2 regions of the Pseudomonas sp. PDM14 genome follow, and region 1 is predicted to be linked to the other one. Evidence: predicted binding sites of a transcription regulator. Region 1 holds the regulator's gene; the other holds the start of a gene.

Evidence for each region. Region 1 encodes sigma-54, which starts transcription at its own class of promoters, with help from an activator protein. Its sites were predicted from a motif close to ANTGGCATNNANNTTGCTNT; they were not measured.
Region 2: flhA (flagellar biosynthesis protein FlhA) is a predicted target of sigma-54. The motif match lies at 1,858-1,877, and genes of this name have one in related genera.

Annotation. Positions count from the first base shown of each region.
Region 1 is NZ_JACVAQ010000003.1:306,888-311,680, forward strand. It holds gene rapZ (RNase adapter RapZ) at 1-717, opposite strand, end outside; gene ptsN (PTS IIA-like nitrogen regulatory protein PtsN) at 728-1,192, opposite strand; gene hpf (ribosome hibernation-promoting factor, HPF/YfiA family) at 1,206-1,514, opposite strand; gene IB229_RS21060 (RNA polymerase factor sigma-54) at 1,672-3,168, opposite strand; gene lptB (LPS export ABC transporter ATP-binding protein) at 3,316-4,041, opposite strand; gene lptA (lipopolysaccharide transport periplasmic protein LptA) at 4,041-4,589, opposite strand; gene lptC (LPS export ABC transporter periplasmic protein LptC) at 4,576-4,793, opposite strand, start outside.
Region 2 is NZ_JACVAQ010000002.1:558,020-562,563, forward strand. It holds gene flhA (flagellar biosynthesis protein FlhA) at 1-1,768, opposite strand, end outside; gene IB229_RS15230 (hypothetical protein) at 1,901-2,704, opposite strand; gene flhB (flagellar biosynthesis protein FlhB) at 2,827-3,963, opposite strand; gene fliR (flagellar biosynthetic protein FliR) at 3,967-4,544, opposite strand, start outside.

The DNA of each region.
Region 1 (4,793 bases):
AGCGAAGCGCGGCAGCCATTTGCTCAGGTAGGCGTGGATGTCCTGGTACATCTCCTCGACATCCGGCTGCGCCGCGAGGTACTCGGCCACCGGTTGTTCCAGGCCGGACATTTCGCGCAGATCGGGCTTCCAGTACGGGTTGGGCAGGCAACGCACATCGAATACCAGGTCGGCGTCGACCGGCATGCCGCGCTTGAAGCCGAACGACTCGATGAGAAACGCGGTACCCGGCTCCGGCTTGTTCAGCAGGCGCAGCTTGATGGTGTCGCGCAACTGATAGAGGTTCAGGTGGGTGGTGTCGATCTTCAGGTCGGCCAGGTCGGTGATCGGTGCGAGCAGCAGCTCTTCATCACGGATGGCTTCGGCCAGGGCACGGCTTTCGTTGGTCAGCGGGTGGCGCCGGCGGGTCTCGGAGAAGCGCTTGAGCAGGGTCTCCTCATCGGCATCCAGATAGAGCACGTCGCAGACGATATGCCGGGCGCGGACTTCCTCGAGCAGTTCTGGGAAGCGCCGCAGCTGGCTGGGCAGGTTGCGCGCGTCGATCGACACGGCCACTTGCGGGTGCATCAGTTCGGTTTGCAGCAGGGCGCTTTGCGCCAGCTCGGGCAACAGGCCGGCGGGCAGGTTGTCGATGCAGTAGAAACCGTTGTCCTCCAGTACATCGAGGGCGGTGCTCTTGCCCGAGCCGGAGCGACCGCTGACGATGATCAGGCGCATGACCGCGCTCCTACTGGCCGTTCTGCACGTCGACGACGACCCGGTAGAGATCCTCGCTGCTCTGCGCCTGACGCAGGCGTTCGCGCACATCGGCGCGGTCGAGCATGCTGGCGATCTGCCGGAGCAGTTCGAGGTGCTCGTCGGTGGCCGCTTCCGGCACCAGGAGAACGAACAGCAGGTCGACCGGTGCACCGTCGATGGCGTCGAAATCGACCGACGCTTCCAGACGCAGCACGGCGCTTATCGGCGCAGTACAGCCGGGCAGGCGGCAGTGGGGAATGGCGATGCCGTTGCCGAAGCCGGTGGAGCCGAGCTTTTCACGGGCAATCAGGCTTTCGAAGATGTCTTGCCCATCGAGGTCAGGCAATTCACGCGCAACCAGGTTGGCAATCTGTTCTAGAACGCGTTTTTTACTGCCGCCCGGCACGTTCACGAGGGAACGGCCGGCGGTCAGGATGTTTTCGAGTCGGATCATGTGTGGGTAGGTATCAGCGGGCTGCGGCGCCTTGCAGGCGACCCAGCTGCTTTTCCTTGTGCTTGATCAGTTGGCGGTCGAGTTTGTCGGCGAGCAGATCGATCGCCGCATACATGTCTTCGTGTTCTGCGTTGGCGACCACTTCGCCTCCGGCGATGTGCAGGGTCGCTTCGATTTTCTGTTTGAGCTTCTCGACCTCCAGGGTCACCTGCACATTGGTGATCTTGTCGAAATGGCGCTCCAGCCGGCTGAGTTTCTCGCCGACATAGTCGCGCAGGGCGTCGGTCACATCCAGTTGATGTCCACTGATGTTGACTTGCATACCGCTTCTCCTTGTTGCCGTGTGTAAGAGACAGGCTAGCGGGCCTGCCACCGTAACACTCTGGCTGAGAGGGCTCTTGCACAACAGGTCTGGGGCGCGCTGCGGAAGCGTGTCGTCAGCCTGGCCGGTTGTGCAAAAGCCCTCCCTCAGTGCCACATCACATCAGTCGTTTGCGTTCGCTCGAAGGCGCTATCCCGAGGGATTCGCGGTATTTGGCGACTGTGCGACGAGCAACCTGAATGCCCTGTGCTTCCAGTAAACCAGCGATCTTGCTGTCACTCAACGGCTTTTTCGCGTTTTCCGCGGCGACCAGTTTCTTGATGATGGCGCGGATCGCGGTGGAGGAGCATTCACCGCCTTCGGAGGTGCTGACGTGGCTGGAGAAGAAGTACTTCAACTCGTAAATGCCGCGCGGGGTGTGCATGAATTTCTGCGTGGTGACGCGCGAGATGGTCGACTCATGCATGCCTACCGCCTCGGCGATGTCGTGCAGGACCAGGGGCTTCATCGCCTCGTCGCCATACTCGAGGAAGCCGCGCTGATGCTCGACGATCTGCGTGGCGACTTTCATCAGGGTTTCGTTGCGGCTCTGCAGGCTCTTGATGAACCAGCGGGCCTCCTGCAGCTGGTTGCGCATGAAGGTGTTGTCGGCGCTGGAGTCGGCGCGACGCACGAAGCCGGCGTACTGCGGGTTGACGCGCAGGCGCGGCACGGACTCCTGGTTCAACTCGACCAGCCAGCGCTCGTTGTGCTTGCGCACGATCACGTCCGGCACCACGTATTCCGGCTCGCTGGACTCGATCTGCGAACCGGGGCGCGGGTTGAGGCTCTGGATCAGTTCGATGACCTGTCGCAGCTCGTCTTCCTTGAGCTTCATGCGGCGCATCAGCTGGCTGTAGTCGCGGCTGCCGAGCAGGTCGAGGTGATCACCGGCGAGGCGGTTGGCCTCGGCCAGCCAGGGCGTATTTGCCGGCAACTGACGCAGTTGCAGCAGCAGGCATTCGCGCAGGTCGCGGGCACCAATACCCGCGGGTTCGAACTGCTGGATGCGATGCAGCACCGCCTCCACTTCGTCCAGCTCGACGTCCATTTCAGGATCGAAGGCGTCGACGATTTCCTCGAGCGATTCTTCCAGGTAGCCCTGGTTGTTGATGCAGTCGATCAGGGTCACGGCGATCAGGCGGTCGGTATCCGACATCGGCGCCAGATTGAGTTGCCACAACAGGTGAGTCTGCAGGCTCTCGCCGGCGGAAGTGCGGGTGGTGAAGTCCCACTCGTCGTCATCGTTACTCGGCAGGCTGCTGGCGCTGGTCTGGTAGACGTCTTCCCAGGCGGTATCGACCGGCAGCTCGTTAGGGATGCGCTCGTTCCACTCGCCGTCTTCGATCGAATCGGCGCTGGTGCTGTTGGTTTCCTGGTAGATCGCTTCCTGAACCGGTTGGTTGACCTGTTCTTCGCTGCCGTCGGCCATGGGGTCGGAGTTGTCGAAGTCCTCTCCTTCCTCCTGGCGCTCGAGCATGGGATTGGACTCCAGGGCCTCCTGGATTTCCTGTTGCAGGTCCAGGGTCGACAGCTGGAGTAGGCGAATGGCTTGCTGCAGCTGCGGTGTCATCGTCAGCTGCTGGCCCATCTTGAGGACTAGCGAGGGTTTCATGGCAGGAAGCTTTGCACCTTATTTGCTGGCGCAAGCGCGCCATTCACTACAGGGCGCCGAGGCGCCGCCAATAAGCAAATTATATGCCCAAAACTTTCGGCTTTGCCTAGGCTTGACAACATCCATGTAGTGAAGCGCGTGCCTGTGTCAGAGGCGGAATTCGTGTCCGAGGTAGACTTCTTTCACCAGCTGGTTGGCCAGAATGCTCTCGGCGTCGCCTTCGGCGATCAGCTGGCCATCGTTGACAATGTAGGCGGTCTCGCAGATGTCGAGCGTTTCGCGCACGTTGTGATCGGTGATCAGTACGCCGATGCCTTTGGCCTTGAGGTGATGAATGATCTGCTTGATGTCGCCGACGGAAATCGGGTCGACACCGGCAAAGGGTTCGTCGAGCAGGATGAATTTCGGCTCGGTCGCCAGGGCGCGGGCAATTTCCACGCGGCGGCGTTCACCGCCGGACAGGCTCATGCCCAGGCTGTCGCGGATGTGGCTGATATGGAATTCCTGCAGCAGGGTCTCCAGTGCGGCCTTGCGCCCGTCGCGGTCAAGATCCTTGCGGGTTTCCAGGATGGCCATGATGTTGTCGGCCACCGACAGCTTGCGGAAGATCGAGGCTTCCTGCGGCAGGTAGCCGATACCGACGCGTGCGCGACCGTGCATGGGCTGGTGGCTGACGTCGAGGTCGTCGATCAGCACGCGCCCCTGATCGGCCTGTACCAGGCCGACGATCATGTAGAAACAGGTGGTCTTGCCGGCACCGTTGGGGCCGAGCAGGCCGACGATCTGGCCGCTGTCGATGGACAGGCTGACGTCGCGAACGACCTGTCGGCCCTTGTAGCTCTTCGCCAGGTGTTGCGCTTTCAGGGTTGCCATTACTGCCCTTGCTCCGGCTGGCCGGTTTTCTTGCGCGGCTGGATGACCATGTCGATACGCGGACGCGGCGTGCTTACCGAGGTGCCATTGGCGCGGCCGGCGTTGACGATCTGGCGCTGGGTGTCATAGACGATCTTCTCGCCTTCGAAGGTGTTGCCTTCCTGAATCACCTTGGCCTGGTCGATCAGCACGATGCGCTCGTTGCTGGCGAAATACTGGATGGTCAGGCCGTATGCCTTGACGATCTGCTTGTCGGCAGCCGGTTTCTGCTCGTAGTAGGCCGGGCGGCCAACCGAGGTGAACACTTCGACTTCGCCGTTGGCGTCCTGGGTGATGGTCACCGTGTCGCCGGTGATCTTCATGGTGCCCTGGGTGATGACGACGCCGCCGCGATACACGGCCACGCCTTGTTTGTCGTCCAGTTCAGCGCTGTCGGCCTGGACGCGGATCGGTTGATCGCGGTCGCTTGGCAGGGCCCAGGTACTTGCGCTTCCAAGCGCTGCGCCGAGGCCGATGAACAGTAGGGGGAGGGTTTTAACGAACCTCATGCTGGCCTCTTACGTTGGACAGCAGGTTGATCCTGCCGTCATTCATGTACGCTTTCATTCCTTTTGCCGTGGTCACCCCGTTGGCGGCCTCGATTCTAACGGCTTGCCGGGTTTGCGCATATTCCTTATCGGGAAATACCGTCATGCGGCTGCTGGTGATCACGGTGGGGCGGCCCTTGGCGTCGGTGCGTGCGATGCGCACAT
Region 2 (4,544 bases), on a different contig from region 1:
CAATGCTTTGCACGATTGCGCGGGCCAACGCGACGCGCACCGCAGCGACCATCGCGGCGGGATCTTGACTCTTCGGTGCGACGTTGGCGATGGCCTCTGCGATGGTGCGGATATCGCGCACCGGTACCTGCTCCTGCAACAGCGCCTGCAGAACCTTGAGCAGGGTCGACAACGACACCAGGCCAGGCACCAGCTCTTCGGCCAGCTTCGGCGAACTCTTGGCCAGCAGTTGCATCAGCTGCTGCACTTCCTCGTGCCCAAGCAGCTCGTGGGAGTGCTTGTGCAGAACCTGGTTGAGGTGCGTAGCCACCACCGTGCTGGCATCCACCACCGTGTAGCCAAGCGACTGCGCCTGGTCGCGCTGGGTCGGGTCGATCCACACCGCCTCCAGGCCGAACGCCGGATCTTTGGCGGCAATGCCGTTGAGGGTGCCGAACACCTGCCCCGGGTTGATCGCCAGTTCACGCTCCGGGTACACCTCCGCCTCGGCCACGCTGACGCCCATCAGGGTCAGGCGGTAGGCGTTGGGCAGCAGGTCGAGGTTGTCACGGATATGTACGGAGGGCATGAGGAAGCCCATCTCTTGGGAAAGCTTCTTGCGCACGCCCTTGATGCGCGCGAGCAACTGCCCACCCTGATTACGATCAACCAGCGGGATCAGGCGATAACCGACCTCCAGGCCGACCATGTCCACCGGGGTGACATCGTCCCACCCCAGTTCCTTGACCTCCTGCGCGCGCTGGGCGGGGAGCAGCTCCTGCTGGCGCTGGACTTCCTGGGCCTCCACGTCCTTGGCCTTGCGCTGCTTGTTGGCAATCCAGTAGGCGCCGCCGGCGGCGACCAGGCCCAGGCTGATGAAGGAGAAATGCGGCATGCCGGGCACCAGGCCCATGGCGATCATGATCGCGGCCGACACTGCCAGGGCGCGCGGCGAGGCGAACATCTGCCTGTTGACCTGGGCGCCCATGTCCTCGGAGGTGGAAACCCGGGTGACCATGATCGCCGCGGCGGTCGACAGCAGCAGCGAGGGGATCTGTGCGACCAGGCCGTCACCGATGGTCAGCAGGGTGTAGATGCGCCCGGCGTCGGCGAAGCTCAGGTCGTGCTGAAGGATACCGATCGCGATGCCACCGATGAGGTTGATGAACAGGATCAGCAGACCGGCGACGGCGTCACCGCGAACGAACTTGCTGGCACCGTCCATCGAACCGTAGAAGTCGGCCTCCTGAGCCACTTCGGTCCGGCGCTTCTTCGCCTCGACCTGGTCGATGATGCCGGCATTGAGGTCAGCGTCGATGGCCATCTGCTTGCCGGGCATGGCATCCAGGGTGAACCGCGCGCTGACCTCGGAGATCCGCCCGGCACCCTTGGTGACCACCACGAAGTTGATGATCATCAAGATGGCGAACACCACGATACCGACCACGTAGTTGCCGCCGATAACCACTTCACCGAAGGCCTTGATCACCTGGCCGGCGGCGTCGTGGCCTTCCTGGCCGTGCAACAGGACCACACGCGTGGAGGCCACGTTGAGCGCCAGGCGCAGCAGCGTGGCGGCCAGCAGAATGGTCGGAAACACGGCAAAATCGAGCGGCCGCAGGGCATAGATCGCCACCAGCAGCACGACGATCGACAGAGCGATACTGAAGGTGAACAGCACGTCCAGCAGAAAGGGCGGGATCGGCAGCATGACCATGCCGAGCATGACCAGCAGCAACAGGGGAATACCCAGGTTGCCGTGGCGCAACCCGGCCAGGTTGCTGCGCATGTTGCCGACCAGCTCTGCTCTATCTACTGCCACGCGGTGTTACCCCAGTCGTTCAATCTTTTGACGCAAAACGGCGTCGTGCTGGGGTAAGGGCAAGAAGCATTCCAACTCACCGAAAATCGGCCAACTCGCTTAACCGCGTGGATCGCCCGGCAGGTAAGAGCCAGTGATCTGCCGATAGGCCGCCGAGGTTCGCGGCCCCGCCTCACCGTCGACCTTGACGAAAATGCCGGGAAAACCATTGAGCCAACGCTGCAGCGCCTCGGTTCTGGCAATCAGCAGCGGATCGCCCGGTTTGCTGGTGACGTAACGCACGATCAGCGGCGCATCGTCTGCCGGTACCGGCTGGTCTACGAAGCGCGTCTGGCCGTTCTCGGCCATGCGCCGCAACAGCACCGCGGCACCGCACTGCTTGGACACGGCGGTGTCCGACCAGAGCCCGTCCTTGACGTACTTGCCGCTGACATACTGGTTGGAATAGCTCCACAGGTACGGCGACTGCACCTGCGGATGAAACTGCCGGTAGCCAAAGCCGTTGTAGCGTTCGAGCTGATAGAGCATGCCGGCCAGGCTCCAGTCGATATGCGTGCCGAGCCTCTTGAAGGTCAGCGCATCACTGGCGCTCTCCTCCCAGGTGAATGGCGGCCCGCCGACTTTCGGCCGTCCGGACGGCACCTGCACGGTTCGCGCCGTCAAGGGATCGCCGTTATGCAGGTGTTTGCGAAAATCCAGGCTGCTTTCCATGCAATGGATCACCGCGATGAAATCCCAGGGCACGCCCACGGCGTTGCCGACGTGCTCGTAGCGCGGCTGATTGGCGCGGATCTGGCTGACCAGGCTCTCCACTTCGGCAGCCTTGCCGATGCGGATCTGACAGGTGTTGAACAGGCGTTCGTATTCGCTGCGCAAGGCAGCGGAAAGCGGTATCTGGGCCATGGGGCACTCCTTGAGAAGCAGGCGACTGCATTCAGGTCGAGTACCGCGGCACGAGCCACTCACCACCTACCGGTTTAGGCGGCATGCACGGCTTGTCAAATGGGATGGGAGCGAACGTACGATCAGTTGTCGCGACGCAGGTCCGGCGGGATCGGCAGATCCGGTAGCGGGCCTGGGCGCTTGGCCTTGCCGGCGCGGAACTGGCGCAGCTGGTAGACGTACGCCAGCACCTGGGCCACGGCCAGGTAGAGGCCGGCAGGAATCTCGGCCTCGACTTCTGTGGAATAGAACACCGCCCGCGCCAGAGCTGGCGATTCGAGCATGGTGACCTTGTGTTCCTTGGCGATCTCGCGAATCTTCAACGCGAGGAAATCGCCACCCTTGGCCAGCAGCACCGGCGCATTGCCGGACGCCGGGTCGTACTTCAGGGCGACCGCGAAGTGCGTCGGGTTGGTGATCACCACGTCGGCCTGCGGCACGGACTGCATCATGCGCCGCTCGGCCATCTCGCGCTGCAACTGACGGATCTTGCCTTTGACTTCCGGCTTGCCCTCGGAGTCCTTGTACTCGTCGCGCACTTCCTGCTTGGTCATCTTCAGCTTCTGCTTGGAATCCCACAGCTGAAACGGTACATCCACACCGGCGATCAGGATCAGCCCGCTGGCCAGCCACAAGGCGCTCCAGCCGACGATCTGCAGGCTGTGCATGATCGCCTGCTCGATCGGCTCGTTGGCCATCGCCAGAATGTCGTCCGTATCAGAGGAAAGCACTGCCAGCGCCACCATCAGGATCACCACGAACTTGGCCAACGCCTTGAGCAGCTCGGCCAGGGCCTTGAATGAAAACATGCGTTTGAGCCCGGCAAGCGGGTCCATGCGGCTGAACTTCGGAGCCAGTGCCTCCATGGAGAACAGCCAACCACCGAGAGAAATGGGGCCGAGAATCGAGGCGATCAGCAGGATGATGATGAACGGCTGCATCAGCTGCACGGCCGCCTTGCCGGCAGCCATCAGGTACTGCGCCATGGAGCCGTCGTCCATCAGCACTTCGCGCGGCAGGCTGAAGCTGTTGCGCATGATGCTGAGCAACGCATCACCCATCTCACCGCCGTACATTAGCAACGCGAAGGCACCCGTCAGGGTGATAGCGACGGTATTGAGCTCGCGCGAGCGGGCAATCTGGCCTTTCTTGCGCGCCTCTTCCAGGCGCTTGCCAGTGGGTTCCTCGCTCTTGTCGGCGCCACTTTCGCTTTCGGCCATGGCCTACCTCGCCTGCGCCAGTTCGCGCAGCAACTGCAGGGCATCGACGGTGAGCTCCTGAAAGTGCGCGAGAAAATCGGCCAGGCCGACCCAGAAGATGAAGATGCCCAGCACCAGGGTCAGCGGAAAACCGATGGAAAAGATGTTCAACTGGGGCGCGGCACGGGTCATCACACCGAACGCCAGGTTGACCACCAGCAGCGCGGTGACAATCGGCAACGCCAGCAACAGGCCGGCAGCCATCACCCAGGTCAGTTTGCCGGCCAGCTCCCAATAATGGTTGAGCAGCAGGCCACCACCCGGCGGCAGGGTGACGAAACTCTCGGCCAACACCTCGAACACCACCAGATGGCCGTTCATGGCAAGGAACAGCAGCGTCACCAGCATCAGCAGAAACTGCCCGAGCACCGGCACCGAAACGCCATTGGTCGGATCGACCATCGAGGCGAAGCCCAGGCCCATCTGGATCGCGATGATCTGCCCGGCAACGCTGAACAGGTGGAAATACAGCTGCAGGATGAAACCGAACATCACGCCAATGAGGATTTCCTGGCTAATCAACAGCATCGCCTGCACGCTCA